DNA from 2 places in the Mixta intestinalis genome. Region 1 is predicted to be linked to the other one. Evidence: predicted binding sites of a transcription regulator. Region 1 holds the regulator's gene; the other holds the start of a gene.

Region 1 (5,907 bases):
TGGCGCAGTAGCAAAATTCGATGATGCAACGCCGGTTCCGCCCATAGCATCGTTACGCGCATCAAAATAACCGCTGGCCGCCTGCAAAGAAAAGGGGGTTAACATAATTGCGGTTAATGCAGTTACAGAAGAAATCTTAAAATATTTAACAGTTTTCATTGCCATTATTAGACGCCACCCAAAATAAGCTAAAAGTAAGCAGGAAACCTCTGACCGAATTATGACCAATAACTTCCCAATTTATTGCCCTGAACTCAAGGCTTTTTCCCCAGCTTATTAATCCATTGCCTGTTTTATAATCAATTATTAACTTAAAAGTTCTTATCACTGTAGCTTTTATTTGGCTCTCACTGATTAAGAAACATTAAACATTGACTGAAGTAAGATATGCCAGCAAGCAATAAGCGCTCATTAGGGATGGCGCTAAAGCATGTCATTTCATTTTGCTCAAGCAGTCGTTTTTTGTGCCTGGCAATAATCAGAGCAGAACGGCAAGTAAAGCGTCCGAATCGGGCTTTTTCAGGGAAGTTAAGGAAGGAGTCGGCGTTTTTTGTGCAACGTGATAAGATAACATCTCAATCGTTGGAGAATAATTATGCTATCACCTTCACAGCAGATTCTGTCGCAGGCTGAAAAAATCTGTCAGCAGCGTAATGTGCGCCTGACGCCGCAGCGTCTGGAGGTGCTGCGTTTAATGAGCGAGAGAAACGGCGCTATCAGCGCTTACGATCTGCTCGATCTGCTACGTGTATCTGAGCCGCAGGCAAAACCGCCCACCGTCTATCGTGCGCTCGATTTTTTGCTGGAGCAGGGTTTTATTCATCGCGTGGAATCCAACAATAGCTATGTGGTTTGCCATCATTTCGAGCAGCCACCGCATACATCGGCAATGTTAATTTGCGATCGTTGCGGCGCAGTCAGTGAACAGCAAGCGCATGGCGTAGAATCGATCCTCGAACTACTGGCGCAGCAGAGCGGCTTTGCGCTAAGTAACAGCGTGATTGAAGCGCATGGTCTGTGTGCGAACTGTAGGGATGTAGAGAGCTGTGAACACCCCGAAACCTGTACGCACGATCACAGCCAGGTCAGCAAAAAACGCGGGCGCTGAACAATAGCTAAAAGATCCAGATAAAGCTGGAGTAAACAACCTGTTAGAGTGAGATGCGTTAATCAATAAAAAAGGCGCATTGTTTTTTCAACGATGAAAAACCAGTCAGCAGTAAAACGCGGGTTTACAGAAAGAAAATGCGGCACACTCCGTGTGCCAGGGTAGGAGCATCGTCCTGAAAGGCTAAATCTTTACCAGCGATAATCGCGGTTTTGGGTTTCCCAGTCGTTTACTTCTTTTTCCGCTTCGTCTTTTGCATAGCCGTAGCGTTCCTGAATCTTACCAACCAGCTGATCGCGTTTACCTTCAATAACGGTCATATCATCATCGGTCAGCTTGCCCCATTTCTCTTTCATCTTACCTTTAAACTGTTTCCAGTTACCGCCGGCTTCGTCTCTGTTCATAGTTGTTTCCTCTACCTTAGGTGTTAGCAGCTCGATGAATCTCAGCATCGTTTCATTCTGTGAAACAAAACGCTGATTCCTTGTTTGTCACTATTTAACTATAGCAGGAAGCGGCAGATCCGCCCGAAAACACAGAAGTATGAACTGAAAAACAGGCAATAAACCCGTTGAATCCGCCAAAAAACCAGCGGATTCAGGTAATAAGCGCAGCCGTAAAGAAGTATGTCAAATCGTGAACCAGTCGCCGCGTCGTTGATAACGTCGCCATATCCAGCCCAGCGTTAAACCACGTAACAGCAGAAAAACCGTAACCGCCAGCCACAGGCCATGATTACCAAGATGAGGCAGCGTCAACAGCGTTAAGCCGAAACCCAGCGCGGCCACGGCCATACTGTTACGCATTTCGCGTCCACGCGTTGCGCCAATAAACATACCATCCAGCAGATAACACCAGACACCCGCCAGCGGCAAAATCATTTGCCAAAACAGATAGCGATCCGCCAGCGTTTGCAAAGCAGACAGAGAGGTTAATAACGCAACGATATTCTGCCCCCAGAATCCCCATGCACAGGCAAACAGCAGCGCCACCGTACCCGCCTGACGGCAGGCGGCACGCCAAACACGGTGAAGTTTATCCGCATCGCGCGCACCAAAGGCTTCGCCTGATACCGCTTCGACCGCATAGGCAAAGCCGTCCAGTGCATAGGCGGTAAAGGTCAGGAACATCAACAACACAGCATTAACTGCCACAATATCACTGCCCATGCGCGCGCCCAATACCGTGACCGACGCAAAGCAGACTTGTAACAGCAGCGAACGCACCATAATGTCGCGATTCAGCCGCAGAAGACGACGCATATCGCCCCGTACTGCCCTTTTCAACAGCGTGAAAGAGATCTGCCGCAGACGCATTACGTGCCATACCATCCCCAGCCCTACCGCCAGCGTAACGTATTCAGCAATCGCCGTTGCCGATGCAGCGCCCGCAACGCCCCAGCGGAGACCAATGACAAACCACAGATCGAGCAGAATATTCACCAGGTTGCCTGTCACCAGTAAAATCACCGGTGCACGCGCATACTGCACGCCCAGCAGCCAGCCGAGAATCACCAGGTTTGCTAACGTGGCAGGCGCACTGAGCCAGCGCACCTGAATAAAACGCTGTGCCTGTTCAAGCACTTCCGGGCTACCGCCGACTACCTGTGCCGCCAGACTACTGAGCGGGTAACGCAACAAGATAAATAATCCGCCAGCCACCAGCGCCATCAGCAATGGTTGCACCAGCGCGCGCGCCATCCCGGCTTTATCGTCGGCACCAAAAGCCTGCGCCGTCAGACCGGTAGTGCTCATACGTAGAAACAGCAGCAGCATAAACAGAAAGCTGGTCGCCGTAGCGCCAACGGCTACGCCACCCAGATAAACCGGGCTGTCCAGATGCCCAATAACGGCGGTATCAACCAGGCCCAGTAGCGGAACGGTAATGTTGGAGAGGATCATCGGCAGCGCCAGCCGCCAAAGTTGTTTATCAGTTGCTGAAAAGAGTTGCATGACCATCCGTGATAACAATATGGCGACAGGCCACAGCGGTTATCGCCGGAGAAAAAGAGAGGAAGCGAAACGGGGTGGCGACCACAGCCGCCACCGCAGCATCAGAGCCAGTCGCCGTTACGAATAACGCCAACGGCGAGTCCTTCAATCGTCAGCGTCTGCTGTTGCAAATCGACCACGATCGGTTGGAAATCGCTGTTTTCTGGCAGTAGCTGTACTGTGTTGCCCTGTTTTTTCAGGCGTTTTACCGTGACTTCATCATCAATACGCGCTACCACTACCTGCCCGTTACGCACATCCTGCGTTTTATGAACCGCCAGCAGGTCACCATCAACGATACCGATATCTTTCATCGACATGCCGCTTACGCGCAGCAGAAAATCTGCATGGGGCTTAAACAGATTAGGATCGACCTGAAAGCGGCTTTCAATGTGTTCCTGCGCCAGCAGCGGCTCACCGGCGGCGACACGACCGATCAGCGGCAGGCCGTTTTCTTCTTCCGCCATGAGGCGAATACCACGCGACGCACCGGAGACCATCTCAATTACGCCTTTACGCGCCAGCGCTTTCAGGTGTTCTTCAGCAGCGTTAGGGGAGCGGAAGCCCAGCTGAGAGGCAATTTCCGCACGTGTAGGCGGCATCCCCGTCTGGTTAATGTGATCGCGAATCAGGTCATAAACCTGCTGCTGCCGAGCCGTTAAGGTTTTCATCCCGCCCCCTGGTTGTTTATACAGTCGCTGTGAGTATATACAGGTATTGGCGGAATGGAAACCAATTGCCGCGTAAAAAACGACACTTTGTCTATTACGGAAGCGCTATCGCAAATATGACCAGAGCAAGGTTACCCAGACAAAAAGCGCCAGTATGATGCTGATCAGAACGGCGGCGGATCCCATATCCTTCGCCCGTCCAGCCAGCGGATGGAATTCGTTGCCGATACGGTCAACGACCGCTTCGATAGCGCTGTTAAGGATTTCAACAATGATGATAAGCACCACCGAACCGATCAGCATGACTCGCGTCATGGCATCGATATCCAGCCAACAGGCAATAATAATGGCCACCAGCGCCAGCACCGCTTCCTGACGGAACGCCGCCTCATGTTGCCATGCCGCGCGCAAGCCTTTCCAGGAATAGCCCGCCGCTTTGATGATGCGTACCAGGCCCGTTACGTTATTTGCCATCTTCAGGGAACCCTTTGCCATGTTTAACGTCAATGTCAGGGTGGAGCACTAAATGCAACACCACAGATCTTCAATGCGCTTTCTGGTATGCTTGCCGCGCTTTGCTAACAAGAGGCTTCATGTTGTCTATGTCAGGTTGGCGTAAACTTTATTATAAGTTACTGAATTTACCACTTACATTTTTAGTTAAAAGTAAGGCGATACCGGGCGATCCGGTCACCGAACTGGGTCTGGATACATCACGCCCCATTATGTATGTGCTGCCTTACGATTCAAAGGCCGATTTGCTGGCGCTGCGCACCCAGTGCCGCCTGCATGATCTGCCCGATCCGCTTGAGCCGCTGGAGATCGATGGTACGCTGCTGCCGCGTTATGTTTTTATTCATGACGGCCCGCGCGTATTCCCCTATTTCGTGCCGAATCAGGAATCGGTGAAGCTGTTTCACGATTATCTCGATCTGCACCGTAATAATCCCGATTTAGACGTACAGATGGTGCCGGTTTCGGTGATGTTTGGCCGTGCGCCGGGACGCGAGGTACAGGGCGAACAGACACCTTATCTGCGCGAACTGAACGGGGTGCAAAAATTTTTCGCCGTGCTGTGGCTGGGGCGTGACAGTTTTGTTCGCTTTTCAGCGATGGTTTCGCTACGCCGAATGGCGACGGAACACGGTACCGATAAAACTATCGCGCAAAAACTGGCGCGTGTGGCGCGCATCCATTTCGCCCGTCAACGGCTGGCTGCCGTAGGGCCACGTCTGCCGGTACGCCACGATCTGTTTAACAAGCTGTTGCAATCACCAGCTATCGCTAAAGCGGTAGAAGATGAGGCGCGCAGTAAGAAAATTTCGCAGGAAAAAGCGCAGCAAAATGCCGTCGAGCTGATGGAAGAAATTGCTGCCAACTTCTCCTATGAAATGATCCGCCTTACCGATCGCGTTATCGGCTGGACGTGGAGCAAAATTTATCAGGGCATCAACGTTAGCGGCGGCGAACGAGTGCGTCAGCTGGCGCTGGACGGACATGGGCTGGTTTACGTACCTTGTCACCGCAGCCATATGGATTATCTGCTGCTTTCCTATGTGCTCTATCATCAGGGCCTGGTGCCGCCGCATATCGCCGCCGGTATTAACCTTAACTTCTGGCCCGCCGGTCCGATTTTCCGCCGCCTGGGTGCATTCTTTATCCGTCGCACCTTTAAAGGCAACAAACTCTACTCCACGGTGTTCCGTGAATATCTGGGCGAACTGTTCAGCCGCGGTTATTCCGTAGAGTATTTTGTTGAGGGCGGGCGCTCGCGTACCGGACGCCTGCTCGATCCGAAAACCGGCACGCTGGCAATGACGATACAGGCGATGCTGCGTGGCGGTAATCGCCCGATTACCGTGGTGCCGGTCTATATCGGTTACGAGCACGTAATGGAAGTGGGTACTTACGCCAAAGAGCTGCGCGGCGCGGCGAAAGAGAAAGAGAGCTTTATGCAGATGGTGCGTGGCCTCAGTAAGCTGCGCAACCTGGGGCAGGGCTACGTTAACTTCGGCGAACCGCTGCCGCTGGTGAGCTACCTTAACAAACAGGTACCGGAGTGGCGTGACTCTATCGATCCCATTGTGGCTCAGCGCCCGCAGTGGCTGACGCCGGCAGTTAACGATATCGCTCAGCA
Region 2 (5,907 bases), 2.2 Mb from region 1:
CGTTTTAGGGCTGATTCGCCCCTTGCGCCTGCATGGACTAAGCTAAAAATGCGTTCGGGAACAACAGGCTGGATTTGCACATGACGACTGTGGCCTGCCACACGGTTACTTTTTTACCGACTTAACCCTGAATGGCGCTGTGAAGATTATCAGGCAGTTGCAGCCACATTATTCCTGACGACGCTTCCAGCCTGTGCGCTCGCGCTGATTTTGTATGAAATTTGCGCGTTACAATGATCATTACACAGCGAAGATGAGGATAACCCCATGTGGTCAGCCATAAGTCGTCTGTTGAGTGAGCAGTTAGGCAACGCAGAAATCAGCCTGCGCACAGAGCTACCGGGTGGCGAAATCCACGCCGCCTGGCGTCTGCGCTATGGCGGGCAATGGATATTTGTAAAAAGCAACGGCCCGGAGATGCTACCCGCCTTTACCGCAGAGGCGGATCAGCTGGCGTTGCTGGCACGCAGCCAGACGGTACGGGTGCCGCATGTCTATGGCATCGGCAGCGATCGTGATTATAGCTTTCTGCTGCTGGAATATATTCCCGCACAGCCGCTGGATGCGCAAAACGCCCGCCGGTTAGGAGAGCAGCTGGCGCGCCTGCATCAGTGGAGCGAACAGCCGCAGTTCGGCCTCGATTTTGATAACAACATTACCACCATGCCGCAGCCCAACAGCTGGCGTCGCCGCTGGTCGCGTTTCTTTTCCGAGCAGCGCATCGGTTGGCAATTACAGCTGGCTGAGGAGAAAGGCATTCGCTACGGCAACAGCGATCTGATTATCGATTGCGTACAGCGCGTGCTGGCCAGCCATCAGCCGCAGCCTTCGCTACTGCACGGCGATCTCTGGCCGGGCAACTGTGCGGGCAGCGACAGCGGACCCTGGATCTACGATCCTGCCTGCTACTGGGGCGATCGCGAGTGCGATTTAGCCATGCTGTCACATTTCCCCACGCTGCCGGATAAAATTCTGGAGGGCTATCAGTCGGTATGGCCGCTGCCTGCCGGATTTGCCCAGCGTCAGCCGGTTTATCAGCTTTATTATCTGTTGAACCGCGCTAACGTTTTTGGCGGCGGCTGGCTGAAAGAGGCGCAGCTGGCGGTGGAACGCCTGCTGGAGCTGGATGATTTACGGCAGCATCGGGCCTGAGTTTCAGGCCCGTTGTTCGTATCAGATCAGGCCCAGCAGCGACAGGACGAAATAGCCAGCAATGGCAATAATTACCGGCAGTACATACAGCGGAAAAATTTGCAGAAAGAGAGTATGGCGCGGCACGACGATCTTCTCTTCGAGCTGCTGGCGGCTGCGTCCTTCGTCGCCTTTCGCCTGCTCCAGAATCAGCATATCCTCCACGCCCTCTTTCAGATGACGTGACTGCCGCCACATCCGCGCCCCGGATGCCTGTAGCGCCAGGCCGACAAAAATCAGAATGTAAATCACCCAGAAACCTATATTGCTGCCGCTATGGAAATTCGGCACCGGCGAATTTCGCCAGAAAAAACCGAGAAACGGCGTGTTAAAGCGGATCATATCGATCATCACATGCATAAAATCGAGCAGGACGGCATCAATACCGGGCCGTTTTCCGCTGTGCTGAAACATAAATCCCAGTAGTGAGATCAGCGTTGAAATCAGCGCCGGAATAAAAATAATCCAGCCAGCCACGCGTTTGATGATGGCAACACGGCCAGCCTGTTGATAAGTCATGGGTTCTCCTTGTACCTGTTGTCTGGCTGTAAGTCTACCTGCTGTCAGGGAAATCTGCCTGAAAAAAAGCGTTGGCAATGGCTATTATCCTGGCGAGACATACATACCTGTTTGGCTGCTTCATGCTATGGTGAAACAAACTGTCAAACCGGAGTTTCGTATGACCTATACCCGCCCTGTACTGGCCGCAATATTTGATATGGATGGATTGCTGATCGATTCTGAACCGTTATGGGATCAGGCCGAGCTGGATGTTTTTGCCACGCTGGGCGTGGATCTTTCGCGGCGCAGCGAACTGCCCGATACGTTGGGTATGCGTATCGATCAGGTGGTACGCATGTGGTATGAAACGCTGCCGTGGAACGGCCCCAGCCAGCAGGAAGTCACCGAGCGCATTATCGCCCGCGCCATTAACCTGGTGGAGGAGAAAAAACCGCTGCTGCCGGGCGTGGAGCAGGCGCTACAGCTTTGCCATGCGCAGGGGTTGAAGGTCGGCCTCGCCTCCGCCTCGCCGCTGCATATGCTGGAAAAGGTAATGGCGATGTTTAACCTGCGCGACTATTTTGAAGTCCTGGTTTCCGCTGAATCGCTGCCGTGGAGCAAGCCTCATCCGCAGGTTTATCTGGATGCCGCCGCGCGACTCGGCGTCGATCCGCTCAACTGCGTCACGCTGGAGGACTCTTTTAACGGCATGATCGCCACCAAAGCGGCCCGGATGCGTTCGGTGGTCGTGCCCGCACCGGAGTATCGTGACGATCCCCGCTGGGCGCTGGCTGACGTTAAGCTGGACTCGCTGCTGGCGCTGACGCCTCAGCATCTGAAAGGTTATTAAGCGCGGCCCGCTTCGCTGATGCAGCGGGTTTGCTGCCTGCGATGATTATGCCCGGCGCGGTTTAACTCGCGCGTCGGGCTGTTTTAATACCGCGACAAGCCAGGTAATTTTCTGACAAACTTGATCTGGCGTGCAGAATAAATAAAACACCATTTCATTTTTATTGAATTCATCTTCCGTCAGGCCTATCATGTTTCTCACGATACAGGTGAGCTATCACCCTATATTTTTAACGACAGAGAGGCATCGACATGCAAGTTCGTCAGAGCATCCACAGCGACCATGCCCGTCAGCTGGACACAGCGGGTTTACGACGCGAATTCCTCATCGAAAAAATTTTTGATGCTGATAATTACACCATGACCTACAGCCACATTGACCGCGTTATCGTGGGTGGCGTTATGCCGGTCCACAACAGTGTGACCATCGGTAGCGAAGTAGGTAAACAGCTGGGCGTAAGCTACTTCCTGGAGCGTCGTGAGCTGGGCGTAATCAATATCGGCGGCCCAGGTATCATCGAGGTTGACGGTAAAGCCTGGGAAATCGGCAACGAAGAAGCGCTGTATGTCGGTATGGGCGCGCAGTCCGTGGTGTTCAAAAGCGTTGACGCCAGCAAACCGGCCAAGTTCTACTACAACAGCGCACCGGCCCATACGCGCTACCCTGACAAAAAAATCACCCCGGCTGACGCCTCTCCGACCACGCTCGGCGATGCATCCACCAGCAACCGCCGCACCATCAATAAATATATCGTGCCGGACGTGCTGCCTACCTGTCAGCTGACCATGGGCCTGACCAAGCTGGAAGAAGGCAGCCTGTGGAACACCATGCCTTGCCACACGCATGAACGCCGTATGGAAGTTTACTTCTACTTCGATATGGATGAAGAAACCGCCGTATTCCATATGATGGGTCAGCCGCAGGAAACACGTCACCTGCTGGTTCATAACGAACAGGCTATTCTTTCACCGAGCTGGTCAATCCATGCAGGCGTTGGCACCAAACGCTATACCTTCATCTGGGGCATGATGGGTGAAAACCAGGTGTTCGATGATATGGACCACGTAAAAGTCAGCGAGCTGCGTTAACGTCGAAAGTCGAAAGAAGGAAGCGAATGAATGATCCTTAATGCATTTAATCTGCAGGGCAAGGTCGCGCTGATCACCGGTTGCAACACGGGTCTGGGCCAGGGCATGGCTGTCGGTCTGGCGCAGGCGGGCTGCGATGTGGTTGGCGTCAACCGCTCCGGCGCACGTGATACCCCTGCGCTGGTTGAAGCCGCAGGCCGTCGCTTCGTCAATATTGATGCTGATTTAATGGACAGCAGCGCGATTCCGCAGGTGGTGGAAAAAGCGGTAGCCGCCTTTGGTCGCATCGATATTCTGATCAACAACGCCGGGATTATCCGCCGCCAGGACGCGATTGAATTCAGCGAACAAAACTGGGACGACGTAATGAATGTCAACAGCAAGACGGTATTCTTTATGTCGCAGGCGGTAGCGCGTCAGTTTATCAGCCAGGGCAGCGGCGGTAAGATCATTAATATCGCCTCCATGCTTTCCTTCCAGGGCGGAATTCGCGTCCCGTCCTATACCGCGTCAAAAAGCGCGGTAATGGGCCTGACGCGTCTGATGGCGAACGAATGGGCGGCGCACAATATCAATGTGAACGCCATCGCGCCGGGTTATATGGCAACGAACAACACTGAACAGCTGCGTAATGATGAAGATCGCAGTCAGGAAATTCTGAGCCGTATTCCTGCCGGACGCTGGGGCGTACCGCAGGATCTGATGGGTCCGGTGGTCTTCCTCGCCTCATCCGCTTCTGATTACGTAAACGGCTATACGCTGGCGGTTGACGGCGGCTGGCTCGCTCGTTAACCCTTACCGGGCGGGGTTTCACCTCGTCCGGCATTCACTTCTGGTTACAACGTCACAACTTCCCTTCTACTGGATAAATCCCCTATACTGGATACATTGACAGTTAGTTTCCAGGTTATTTCCATGACGGCCGAAGGCCACGTTATTTTCGCCATTGCCAGCGCTATTTTTGCCAAGCGCGCCGAGCTAACGCCTGAGCTGGCTAACGGTGACTGGTGGCATATTATTCCGGCGGTGCTGCTCACCTGCCTCCTGCCCGATATCGATCATCCTCGTTCCACGCTCGGTCAGCGCTTTCGCTGGATATCGCAGCCTGTAGCGCGGGCATTTGGCCATCGCGGTTTTACCCACAGCCTGCTGGCAGTGCTGGGCGGTGTGGCGCTGTTACAGTTTAATCTGCCCCAAACCTGGCCAGTGCCTGCTGATGCCCTGCACGGCATGGTACTGGGCTATCTCAGCCATATCGCGGCGGATATGCTGACGCCCGCTGGCGTGCCGCTGCTTTGGCCCTGCCGCTGGCGTTTCCGCTTACCGCTGCTGAATACCCGCTCCGGCAACCAGCTGGAGCGCATCTTTTGCCTGGCGCTGGTGATCGGCGCACTCTGGTTCCCACCGGGTATGCCGCATTTTGGCGCAGACGGCTGGCCCACCAAACTTATGAATAACGTTCAGTTTGGCATAAACCGCTTAATTAACCTGCGATATGACTGATTTTTATACTAATTAATCAAAAAAGTTATAAACAATTCCATTCGGATCTAATCCCCCTTTTGGCCAAGCTGTTACCATGCGGCCAACCGCGCCATATCGGCGTCAGAAATTAATTTCGCCCTGCTTCACCGCCTCGGCAATCCCGGCGGTGAGGCAAACTCATGGAGAAACAGGATGACTGTCCCGCTTATTCTCAATATCCTGGTGTTTATCGTACTGCTGATCGTGCTATCCCGTCTGGGACGCAACGGCTGGAGTCTGTCGAAAAAGGTGCTGGCAGGCCTGGTGATGGGCGTACTGTTCGGCCTGGCCTTACAGCTGATCTATGGCGACAGCGCGCCGGTGCTGAAAGCGTCTATCGCCTGGTTTAACGTGGTCGGCAACGGCTATGTGCAGCTGCTGCAAATGATCGTTATGCCGCTGGTTTTCGCCTCAATCCTCAGCGCCGTGGCGCGTTTGCATAACGCCTCCTCACTGGGAAAAATCAGCGTATTAACTATCGGCGTCCTGCTGTTTACTACCGCTATTTCTGCACTGGTGGGCGTTTTCGTTACCTCGCTGTTTGGTCTTAGCGCAGAAGGTCTGGTACAGGGCGCGCAGGAAACCGCTCGTCTCTCCGCCATTCAGTCCAACTACGCGGGTAAAGTTGCCGATCTCAGCGCGCCGCAAATGCTGCTGTCGTTTATTCCGAAAAACCCGTTTGCCGATCTGGCCGGCGCTAACCCTACTTCGATCATTAGCGTGGTAATTTTTGCTGCCTTCCTCGGTGTGGCG

The links. Region 1 encodes LexA, which represses DNA repair genes until DNA is damaged. Its sites were predicted from a motif close to TNCTGTATGTACATACAGNA; they were not measured.
Region 2: the regulator LexA is predicted to act here: its motif matches at 4,508-4,527, upstream of C7M51_RS05625 (metal-dependent hydrolase).

Annotation. Positions count from the first base shown of each region.
Region 1 covers NZ_CP028271.1:3,338,958-3,344,864, forward strand. Annotated here, with positions in the region: gene C7M51_RS15435 (conjugal transfer protein TraF) at 1-165, opposite strand, end outside; gene zur (zinc uptake transcriptional repressor Zur) at 596-1,108, shown strand; gene C7M51_RS15445 (CsbD family protein) at 1,300-1,512, opposite strand; gene dinF (MATE family efflux transporter DinF) at 1,738-3,060, opposite strand; gene lexA (transcriptional repressor LexA) at 3,162-3,770, opposite strand; gene C7M51_RS15460 (diacylglycerol kinase) at 3,876-4,244, opposite strand; gene plsB (glycerol-3-phosphate 1-O-acyltransferase PlsB) at 4,373-5,907, shown strand, end outside.
Region 2 covers NZ_CP028271.1:1,187,075-1,192,981, reverse strand. Annotated here, with positions in the region: gene C7M51_RS05650 (fructosamine kinase family protein) at 268-1,152, shown strand; gene C7M51_RS05645 (YniB family protein) at 1,174-1,710, opposite strand; gene hxpB (hexitol phosphatase HxpB) at 1,871-2,542, shown strand; gene kduI (5-dehydro-4-deoxy-D-glucuronate isomerase) at 2,794-3,630, shown strand; gene kduD (2-dehydro-3-deoxy-D-gluconate 5-dehydrogenase KduD) at 3,661-4,422, shown strand; gene C7M51_RS05625 (metal-dependent hydrolase) at 4,546-5,133, shown strand; gene C7M51_RS05620 (L-cystine transporter) at 5,308-5,907, shown strand, end outside.